3 regions of the Halomonas sp. OfavH-34-E genome follow, and region 2 is predicted to be linked to each of the others. Evidence: riboswitches for the same ligand, from Rfam matches in the RefSeq annotation. Region 2 holds a riboswitch; each other region holds the start of a gene.
The links. Region 2 has a riboswitch for thiamine pyrophosphate ahead of tenA (thiaminase II). Riboswitches for the same ligand answer to the same signal wherever they lie in the genome.
Positions count from the first base shown of each region.

Region 1 (3,352 bases), on a different contig from region 2:
GAATCCTCGTAGCTGACCTCCTGCCCCGCCAGCGCCAGATCGAAACGTGGCCGGATCTTGGCGTAGGAGTCTGCATCAAGCACCGAAGACACCGGCTGCCCCATCAGCGCCTCGGCAGGCAGGCCGATGAAGTCGAGGTAGGCACGATTGTTGAAACGGAAGCAGAAGTCGCGGTCGACGTAGGCCACCATCACCGGCAGGTGGTCGGCCATCCGCGCGATGACACCGCGGCTTGCCTTCTGCCGAGCCGACAGTCGCAGCACCAGCCCACCATCGGCCAGGCGACAGCAGCTACCATCGCCCATTTCCAGCGGCATCGAAGGCTTGGCAGCGTGAGCGGCACCCCGGGAGACCCAGGCTTCAGCTACTGCCGCGGCCTCGCCAGGCAGCTCTGCCAGCCCCCGCCCGATCCAGACGTCTCCAGGCTCGCCCAGCACGCGCACGGCATCACCGACCACGTCGTGCACCTGCAACTCCGGCGTCAGGCGTACCAGCACCGTTCCGGACGACACCAATGCCTCTTCCACCCAGGCAAAACGCTCCATGAGGACATCTCCTTGCGTAAGCCCTGCCCTGGACCGGCAGCAGGTCAATACCCTGGCGGCTCGCGTGCCGTCTTCTCTAGCCTATGAAAAGATGCTTATAGATGCCGGATTATTTCGCTTGCCCGCTTCCACGTTATGCTGGCGTGGCCGACACCGCCGCGGGAGCTGCCCATGATCCACCAGGACCTTGTCGCCATCGAACACGCCCTGACGCTGGCCAATCGCGGGGATACCAGTTGGCTGTGCACACGCCTGGACACCCCTGCTCCCGCCTTCCCCCACCTGAGCGTCACCAGCGATGCCGATGGCCCCGGGTACGCCGGACAGCCCATCTTGCTGTCCCAGGCGCGGGGCGGCGGCGCCTGCCTGGTCAATATCGACAACAACGCCAACGATGGCACCCCCTGTCTGGTCGAGCGCCTGTCACCGAGCAGCGAGACCCTGGTGCACCTGGAGGTCATCCATGCAACGCTCGCCGGCCAGCCATCGCTGATTCGCCGCGTCAGCCTGGGCAATACGTCCATGAACCTGCAGCGACCCACGCCAACCAGTCCGCTGGTCCAGATCGGCGACGACGTCGTCGAGGTGCTGATCCAGCCGGCCTTGCGTCTGGTACTGACCGGCCACTCTCCGGTCAATGCCGACCTGGCGCGCCAGGGACAACGGCTCGGCTTCGAGGTCATCCTGTGCGCCCCAGACCACCCCGACACGCATCACTCGACAGCGCCCCTGCCGGCAGGCGTCGAGTTCCAGCGCGCGCCCGCGGCTCCCTTCCTGCGCGGCGGCGGCGGGCACCGACGCACCCTGGTGATGGACGCCACCGACGCCTCGGCCATTGTGCGAGCGAGCCGCGAGGCCTGCTGTCATGGCTATCTGGCGATGGCTGACATCGATCCACGCCGGGCGGCAAACTGGCTTTACGATTGCTGGCACAGCCTGCGCACCTCGCCCACCGTCTGACGCCCCGTCGCTGCGGCCAAAGCGCCAATTGACAGCCATCGGAGGCGGTCCTACGCTGTGCGCATTCCTGGGGGAGCCTGACGGCTGAGATTCCGCATCACGCGGTAACCCTTTGAACCTGATCCGGGTCATGCCGGCGAAGGGAAGGATGGTTGCGTTATCTCCTCTTTCTTCCTGTCCGCCGCTCGTCCCGCCTGTCCACCGGTCCCTGCGGACAACGACAAGAAAGAGGTCTTCTTTCGATGATGCTCGATCCCACCTGGACGGCGCTGTGGCTTCTGCTGTGCGCCGCCATCTTTGCCATCCCCGGCCTGATCTATGCCCGACGTCGTCAGGGCGGCCTGGATGACTACATCTCGGCTCGCAACAGCCAGAACACCCGCGCCACGGTGTTGACCCTGGTGGCCACCACCCTGGGCACCTGGATCCTGTTCGGCCCCGCCCAGGCGGCTACCTGGGGCGGCATCGGCGCGGTACTGGGCTATGCGCTGGGTTCCATGGTCCCGCGCCTGGTGATGATCCCGCTGGGACGACGCATGCGTGAGCTGATCCCCGAAGGCCACGGCCTCACCGAGTTCGTGATCCATCGCTACGGGCGCACCATGTACGCCTTCACCCTGACGATCATGCTGTTCTATCTGTTCATCTCGCTGGCGGCAGGCCTCACCGCGATCGCCCATATGGTCACCCTGCTGGCGCCGATCCCGCTGTGGCTGACCGCCTGCGTGGTGATGATCGCGACCCTGCTCTACACCTTCTACGGCGGCCTGCGCACCACCATCTTCACCGACAAGGTACAGATGCTGGTGATCCTGCCGTTGCTGGCGCTGCTGCTGGTGTTCGGCTGGCAGGCCGCCGGCGGCGTCGCGCCGACGCTCGAGGGCCTGCAGGAGCGTGCGCCCCAGTTGCTGGATGTCACCGATGCCGGTGGCCTGCGTGCCGGTCTGACGTTCTTTATCGCGGTGATGCTGACCGGCCTGTTCTACCAGGGCACCTGGCAGCGCATCTACGCCGCCCGGGACAGCAAGGTGCTGCGGCGGGGCTTCTGGATCGCAGGGCTGTTCAACTTTCCGGTGATCGTGCTGATGGGCCTGTTCGGCCTGGCCTTCGTCGGCCTCGGGCTCGAGGGAGACGGTTCGGTGGCGCTGTTCAGCGTGCTGCTGTCCGAGGTGCCGCTGTGGTTCGCCCTGGCCTTGATTCCGCTGGGTCTGGCCCTGGTGATGAGCAGCGCCGACACTACCGTCAACGCCACCTCCAGCATCATCGCCGTCGACATGCACCGGCTGCTGCCCCAGGCCAGCGAAGCCACCCTGATGCGCCTGGCACGCTGGCTGATCGTCGCCGCAGCGGTGCCGGTGACCTGGGTGGCGGCCCAGGGCTACAGCGTGCTCTATCTGTTCCTGCTGGCGGACCTGCTGTGCTCGGCGGCGGCCTTCCCAGTGTTTTTCGGTCTGTTCAATCGCCGCTACGACGGGCGCAACGCGGTCCTCAGCACCGCTGCGGGCCTGGTCGCCGGGCTGGCGATGTTCCCGTCCCCCAGCGGCGGTACCGCCACCCTGCTGGAATCCTTCCTGCTGGCGGCCTTCGTGCCGGTGCTGGTCTCGCTGGTGCTGATGAAGCTGCTGCCATCCCGCCAGGACTATGACTTCACCCGCATGGGCAGTCTGGTGCGGCGTTTCCAGAGCTGACACCGCCACGCTGACAGCCTGGCAAGGCGTGATAAAAAACAGCGGGACGTGCTGACGCGTCCCGCTGTTGTCGTTTCAAGGCCTGGCGATCAGGGGCCCTGGCAGTTCCGGCTCATCAGCGACCAGGCCGCGCCAGCCCCAGGTGGTCGCGCAGGGTGC
Region 1 is NZ_JAMXRY010000019.1:67,455-70,806, reverse strand. Features, by position in the region: gene NH448_RS10300 (diguanylate cyclase) at 1-545, opposite strand, end outside; gene NH448_RS10295 (hypothetical protein) at 717-1,505, shown strand; TPP riboswitch at 1,565-1,667, shown strand; gene NH448_RS10290 (sodium:solute symporter family protein) at 1,748-3,193, shown strand; gene NH448_RS10285 (LLM class flavin-dependent oxidoreductase) at 3,309-3,352, opposite strand, start outside.
Region 1: it holds a riboswitch for thiamine pyrophosphate, as region 2 does, so the genes downstream of both, NH448_RS10290 (sodium:solute symporter family protein) here and tenA (thiaminase II) in region 2, are expected to answer to the same signal.

Region 2 (3,352 bases):
ACGCATGGATACCTTTCAGGTAGGTCCCTGCTGAAGTCCCGGGACACATCGGATACTCGTAGCCGTATTCCGAATTGAACCAGCTTTCAGTCAACCCTAAGGTGAAGACAAAGAAGTCTGATGAGAAGATGCATTCCCTAAACGCTTTTATTGTCTCCTCTCGAGAGAGCATTAACTCTTCTTTACTACAGAAACCCTCTGGTTCCACCACGGGGCGAAAGGGATCATAGAACCTTCCGTTCTTTTCCCAAATCTCCTCAGGCGGCTCTTTTATCCCTGTTGCCCACTCTACCCACTGCTTCAACAATGAGGTGGTGTATATATTCCCGGTTCTTGCCGAAAATATATTGTAATTGTATTTTTTTGCATTTTCCTGCGAGAGCCCCCTAGGTGGAGTTTCTGTCGAGACCCAGTTGAACCCTCTGCTATCAAGAGCGTTTCCAATATGTTGCGCAAAGCAGGAACCGAAGGTAACCACCCTACTATCCTTTGTGATCTTGAACTTTGGAGACCACAAATTGGATATGTCAAAAATCGACTTTTCTGATACAGCTTTTTTCCAGAAGGCACGGTCTGGAAGTGTCGAATATGGATTCATATTAATCACCTCAAACATAATATATAACATCGGTCGTGAACGAACAAAATTGATAACGTCTATCTTAAATCACACATTACCACGACGAATAGGAGTGTTTACGCCAACACTGGCATCTCGTCTTCCTTTCTAAAATATTTGCATAAAAAAAGATAGGCGAAATATTTGTCTATTGTGTTGAGAAACGAGCACTGACAACGGCCCCGGAGCCCTTCATAGAACCTTTCCCATGCACCATTTCCCTGCCCCACGGGTGGTTCAAAAGAGAACAAAGCAAGCATTTTTAGCTTCCATGAAAACTCGGCGAACCAATGCTTCCCATAAAGACGGGACCAACACACCTGTCACTTTCTGCCCTTCTTCACAAAGGAGTCATCAAGCGCACAACGACTGTCAGAATATCGATAAAACAAACGTACTTTTTTCACTCTAGATTCTCTCACATATTCTCTATCAGGCAGCCGCAAAACACGCAAATACAATCCAGAGAACATCCAAGAAAAACCACGCAAATATCCCTTTAAATAACAACAAAATCGTCGAAACTTTGTCGAATTGATCAATCAGGACTCTACTTCGCCACTTTTCCTCAATCGGATAAAATGCATTCTCAACCATGCGGAAACTTCTCCAGATATCTGGGCAGTTGCACTCTCGCGATATCGTGGAAACCTCCTCCCCCCAGCGGCGTATCTACTGATCGGGATCGGTTCTTGCCAAGCCGAGGTGGACTCCCTTCGAGGTCATGCTAGACTCGATCCAGACTCGCTTGACGGGGTGCCGGTGAATCCGGCTGAGATGGCGCAGGGCCAGGGTGACGAATCACCGGCCGCCAGCGCCGATCCCGTGGAACCTGATCCGGGTGCGGTGTGGCTTCACACCTTGAACCGGCGTAGGGAATCAGGCGGTGGTGACAGCCCCTGCGCGCGCACCTCCCTCCTTTCTCGTCGCCGTGTCCTCAGCCGCCGCACTCCGGATCCGCACCAACCGGAGGCAACATGGGCTACCGCTTTACCGATCTTGTCGACGCCTGCCGCGATGACTGGCACGCCTACATCGAACACGACTTCGTGCTCGCCCTTGGCCGTGGTGAACTGGCTGACGCCAGCTTCCGTCACTACCTCAAGCAGGACTATCTGTTTCTGCTGCAGTTCTCCCGGGCCTACGCCCTGGCGGCCTACAAGAGCCACAGCCTCGACGAGCTGCGCGGCGCCTTCGACGGCATGAAGACCATCCTCGATGTGGAACTCGGCCTGCATCTCGCCTTCTGCCGTGACTGGGGCATCGGCGAGGCCGAACTCGCCGAGCTGCCCGAAGCTCGCGCTACCCTGGCCTATACCCGCTACGTGCTGGACGCCGGCAGCCGCGGCGACCTCCTGGACCTGCACGTGGCGCTGGCCCCCTGCATGGTCGGCTACGCCGATATCGCGAGAACGCTCAACGCCCGTTCGGACACCCTGCGCGGTGCAGACAATCCCTTCGACACCTGGATCGCCATGTACGAAAGCGACGACTTCCAGGCCGCCGCACGCCAGGAGCAGGCCTGGCTCGACGATCAGCTGGCCCAGGTATCCGGCGAGCGCTTTGCGCGACTGTCACGGATATTCGCCGACGCGACACGACTCGAGATCGACTTCTGGCAGATGGGGCTCGATCTAAGCGACTAACACAATAAGCACCACGCTTGACGGGGGGCCGCCAGAGGCGGCTGAGATCATGCAGCGCATGGGACCCGTTGAACCTGATCTGGGGGTAACCCCGATGCCATGGCATCGCGGTGAGGACCAGCGTAGGGATCAAGCGCTCACGGCCCAGGCCACGACGCCCCCTCCTTCCTCACGCGATGCACACAACAACGCCAGCACCCAGTGCCGTGAGAAGGACAAGCCAATGCCGCTCGATCAACCCGTTTCCGCAAACAAACCCCGCCATAGCGCGCACTTCCTGGCCGAGACCGCCCAGGTCGACCAGGCCGCAGTTACGCCCCTGCCGGGTTCGCGCAAGGTCTATGTAAAGGGCTCCCGCGACGACCTGCGGGTGCCGTTTCGCGAGATTTCGCTGTCAGCGACCCGCACCTCCGGGGCCGACGAGGCCAATCCGCCGCTCTTGGTCTACGACACCTCCGGCCCCTACACCGATCCCCAGGTCGAGGTCGACCTGCGTCGCGGGCTTGCCGAGTTGCGCCGGCCCTGGATCGAGGAGCGCGACGACACCGAATGGCTCGATGGCCCGACCTCGGACTACGGTCGCCGACGTGCCAACGACCCGACGCTCGCTCCGCTGCGCTTCGAACTGACTCGTACGCCGCGCCGCGCACGTCGTGGCGCCGATGGCCGCGCCGGCAATGTTACCCAGCTGCACTACGCCCGCCGCGGCATCATCACCCCGGAGATGGAGTTCATCGCCATCCGCGAGAACCAGCGTCGACAGGCCCTGGCCGATGGCTATCGAGGCAGCGATGAGGTCGAGCGCATCCTTGACCACCAGCATCCCGGGCAGGGCTTCGGCGCCCGTCTTCCCGAGGAGATCACCCCAGAGTTCGTGCGCCAGGAAGTCGCCGCCGGGCGCGCCATCATCCCCGCCAACATCAACCACCCGGAAGCCGAGCCGATGATCATCGGGCGCAACTTCCTGGTGAAGATCAATGGCAATCTGGGCAACTCGGCGGTGACCTCCTCCATCGAGCAAGAGGTCGAGAAGATGACCTGGGGCATCCGCTGGGGCGCCGATACCATCATGGATCTGTCCACTGGC
Region 2 is NZ_JAMXRY010000043.1:15,601-18,952, reverse strand. Features, by position in the region: gene NH448_RS17145 (GSCFA domain-containing protein) at 1-598, opposite strand, end outside; TPP riboswitch at 1,362-1,515, shown strand; gene tenA (thiaminase II) at 1,597-2,265, shown strand; TPP riboswitch at 2,277-2,411, shown strand; gene thiC (phosphomethylpyrimidine synthase ThiC) at 2,489-3,352, shown strand, end outside.

Region 3 (3,114 bases), on a different contig from region 2:
AAAGAGGAGTTGATGGCAAGGCTAGGCTGCCTAGCTTAGCGAAAACTTAACGTTCGCATATGACTAACCTGTAGCGCGCACAGGTGGCCGGAGTGGACGCAAGAGATGGTGCTAGGCTGATCCTGCAGGGTCCGGCAACGGAGGTAACCATGTGCGGCCGTTTCGCCTGTTACACACCTTTTGCTCAGCTGGCGGCGCTGATGCGCTTGCCGGTGGCGCCGCGCCTGCCCGAGCAGGAGCCGCCACCTCGCTACAACGTCGCGCCGGGCACCTGGATCACGTCGCTCGCCATGGACGGGGAGGGCATACCTTCCTTTACCTCGATGTGGTGGGGCTATCGACCCCACTGGGCCCAAGCCGGGGCGCCGGAGCCGATCAACGCCACCGTGGAGAAGGTCGCCACCTCGCGCTATTTTCGTGGGGCCTTTGCCCGCCATCGCTGCCTGGTGCCGGCGGACGGCTGGTACGAGTGGCTGCCGGGCGAGGCCGGCAAGCAGCCCTTTTTTCTATGTCGTGAAGATCGCGCGCCGCTGTGGCTGGCGGCGATCTTCAGTGAAAGGGCCGACGGCAGGCCGGGCCTTGCCATCCTCACCGAACCCGCCCGGGGCTGCGCGAGTGAGGTGCACGCCCGGATGCCGCTGGCGCTGGACGACGGCAGCCTTGAACCCTGGCTCGATCCTGAGCTGAGCGATCGCGACGTCATGCGCCAGACGGTGCGGCATCTACCCGCTGGCGCCTTCGACGCATGGCCGGTCTCGACCAGGGTCAATCGGGCGGGAGAGGAAGGAAGTGACTTGATGCAAGCCGTCCAGGCACCGGGCTGACCGTCGGGTCTGAAGCGCCCATCTGCATGCCCCGGCTGCGGTGATGTTCCAGGTGCTGCGCGGCTTGTCCGCCCTGCGCCGATGGGCTAAGGTCGAAGGCGCATGGCACGGGGTGTCCCGCACGATAGCGGGGCTGAGAAACACCCGTCGAACCTGATCCAGTTCATACCGGCGAAGGGATGTCAGCGCAGTCGTCAGTCCAGGGGTCGGCGTGCGTTCCTCGCCTCGACCAAGGACCCGCCAGATGACCCTTTCCGACGCCTCACGCGCTACCTCCGCAAGCCCGCCCGCGCTTCCTATTTCCCGCCAGCTGGTCGTCGTCACCGGCGCCGGACGTGGCCTCGGTGTCAGCCTGGCGCGCAGCTTCCTCGAGCAGGGCGCGCGGGTGGTGGTCAACTATCGACGCAGCGAAGAGGGCGCCAACGCGCTGGTAGCCGACTATCCCGAGCAAGCCCTGGCGGTGGCCGCCGACGTCTGTGATCGCAGCGCCGTCGATGCCATGTTCGCGCATGCCCGCGAGCACTTCGGCGCGCCGGTCACCACCTTGATCAACAATGCGCTGCCGGACTTCGCTTTCAACGGCGACGCCCGCCCCGGTCCCGACGAGCTGACCTGGGAGCACCTCGATCATCAGCTTCAGGGCGTCGCCCGGGGGGCTCTGAACACGGTGCAGGCTTCGCTTGCCGGCATGCGTGAGGCCGGCTTTGGTCGCATCGTCAATATCGGTACCAACCTGTTCCAGAACCCGGTGGTGCCCTACCACGACTACACCGCCGCCAAGGCGGCGCTGCTGTCGCTGACGCGCACCCTGGCCCACGATCTGGGCCCGGACAACATCACCGTGAACATGATCTCCGGGGGCCTGTTGCGCACCACCGATGCCTCCCGCGCCACGCCGGAGGCGGTGTTCGATCTGATCGCCGCCAGCACACCGCTGAGACGGGTGACCACGCCGCAAGAGTTTGCCGACGCTGCGCTACTGTTCGCTTCGCCCTGGTCGCGAGCGGTCACCGGCCAGAACCTGGTGGTCGACGGCGGACTGGTGAAGGACTGATGGCCAGCATGCACCTCAATCTGTTCATCATGGGCTGTGGCCACCACAAGGCGGCCTGGCGTCATCCCCGTTCCAGCGTCGAGCGCCTGGCCGATATCCGCTACTACGAGGAACTGGCGCGGCTCGCCGAGCGGGGTCGCTTCGATGCGGTGTTCTTCGCCGATGGTCACGCCGCGGGCAACATCGCCGACGGTCCGCTGTGGACCCTGGAGCCCCTGACCATGCTGGCGGCCATGGCGCGGGCCACCGAACACATCGGGCTGATCTCGACCGTCTCCAGCACCTTCTATACACCGTTTCACGCTGCGCGCATGCTGGCCTCGCTGGACCATATCTCCGGCGGACGCCTGGGCTGGAACCTGGTGACCTCGATGTTCGACAGCGAGGCGCGCAACCATGGGCTCGAGGCCATGCCAAGCCACGCCGAGCGCTATGCCCGGGCGGAGGAATTCGCCAATACCGTGCTGGCGCTGTGGGACTCCTGGAGTGACGACGCCCTGGTGAGGGATCGCCAGGGCGATTACGTCGACGCCAGCCGGGTCGGTCCCATCCATCATCACGGGGAGCACTTTCTGGTGGATGGCCCGCTGACGGTGCCGCGTCCGCCCCAGGGCCACCCGGTGCTGTTCCAGGCCGGAGCCTCGGATCAGGGCCGTGACCTGGCCGCGCGCTACGCCGAGGCCATCTACGCGGTGGCCTACGATCTGTCCTCTGCCCAGGACTACTACCGCGATCTTCAGGCCAGGGTAAAGGCCGCGGGCAGACCGAAGGTCGCGATCATGCCGGGGCTTGTGACCTACGTCGGCTCCACCGAAGAGGAGGCCAGACGCAAGCAGCGGGAGCTCGACGAACTGTTGCCGGTGGACAGCTCCCGGCGCCAGTTGAGTCAGTTCATCGGCCAGGACGTGAGCGACTGGGAGCTCGACGCCCCAGTACCCGAGTTGCCGCCACTGGAGGCCTTCAGCGGGCCCAAGGGGCGCTACGCCACGATTCTGCGGATCATCGAGAGCGAACGACCGACGCTGCGCCAGTTGCTGGGACGGCTCGCCGCCGGTGGCGGCCACTGCACCATGGTCGGCACCCCGGAGCGTATCGCCGACGAGATGCAGCGCTGGGTCGAGCAGGGCGGGGCGGACGGCTTCAACCTGATGCCGCCATCGCTGCCGGACAGCATCGAGGACGTGGTCGAACAGGTCGTGCCCGAACTGCAGCGCCGCGGGCTGTTTCGACGCGAGT
Region 3 is NZ_JAMXRY010000019.1:64,332-67,445, forward strand. Features, by position in the region: gene NH448_RS10275 (SOS response-associated peptidase) at 150-824, shown strand; TPP riboswitch at 923-1,021, shown strand; gene NH448_RS10280 (3-oxoacyl-ACP reductase) at 1,069-1,878, shown strand; gene NH448_RS10285 (LLM class flavin-dependent oxidoreductase) at 1,878-3,114, shown strand, end outside.
Region 3: it holds a riboswitch for thiamine pyrophosphate, as region 2 does, so the genes downstream of both, NH448_RS10280 (3-oxoacyl-ACP reductase) here and tenA (thiaminase II) in region 2, are expected to answer to the same signal.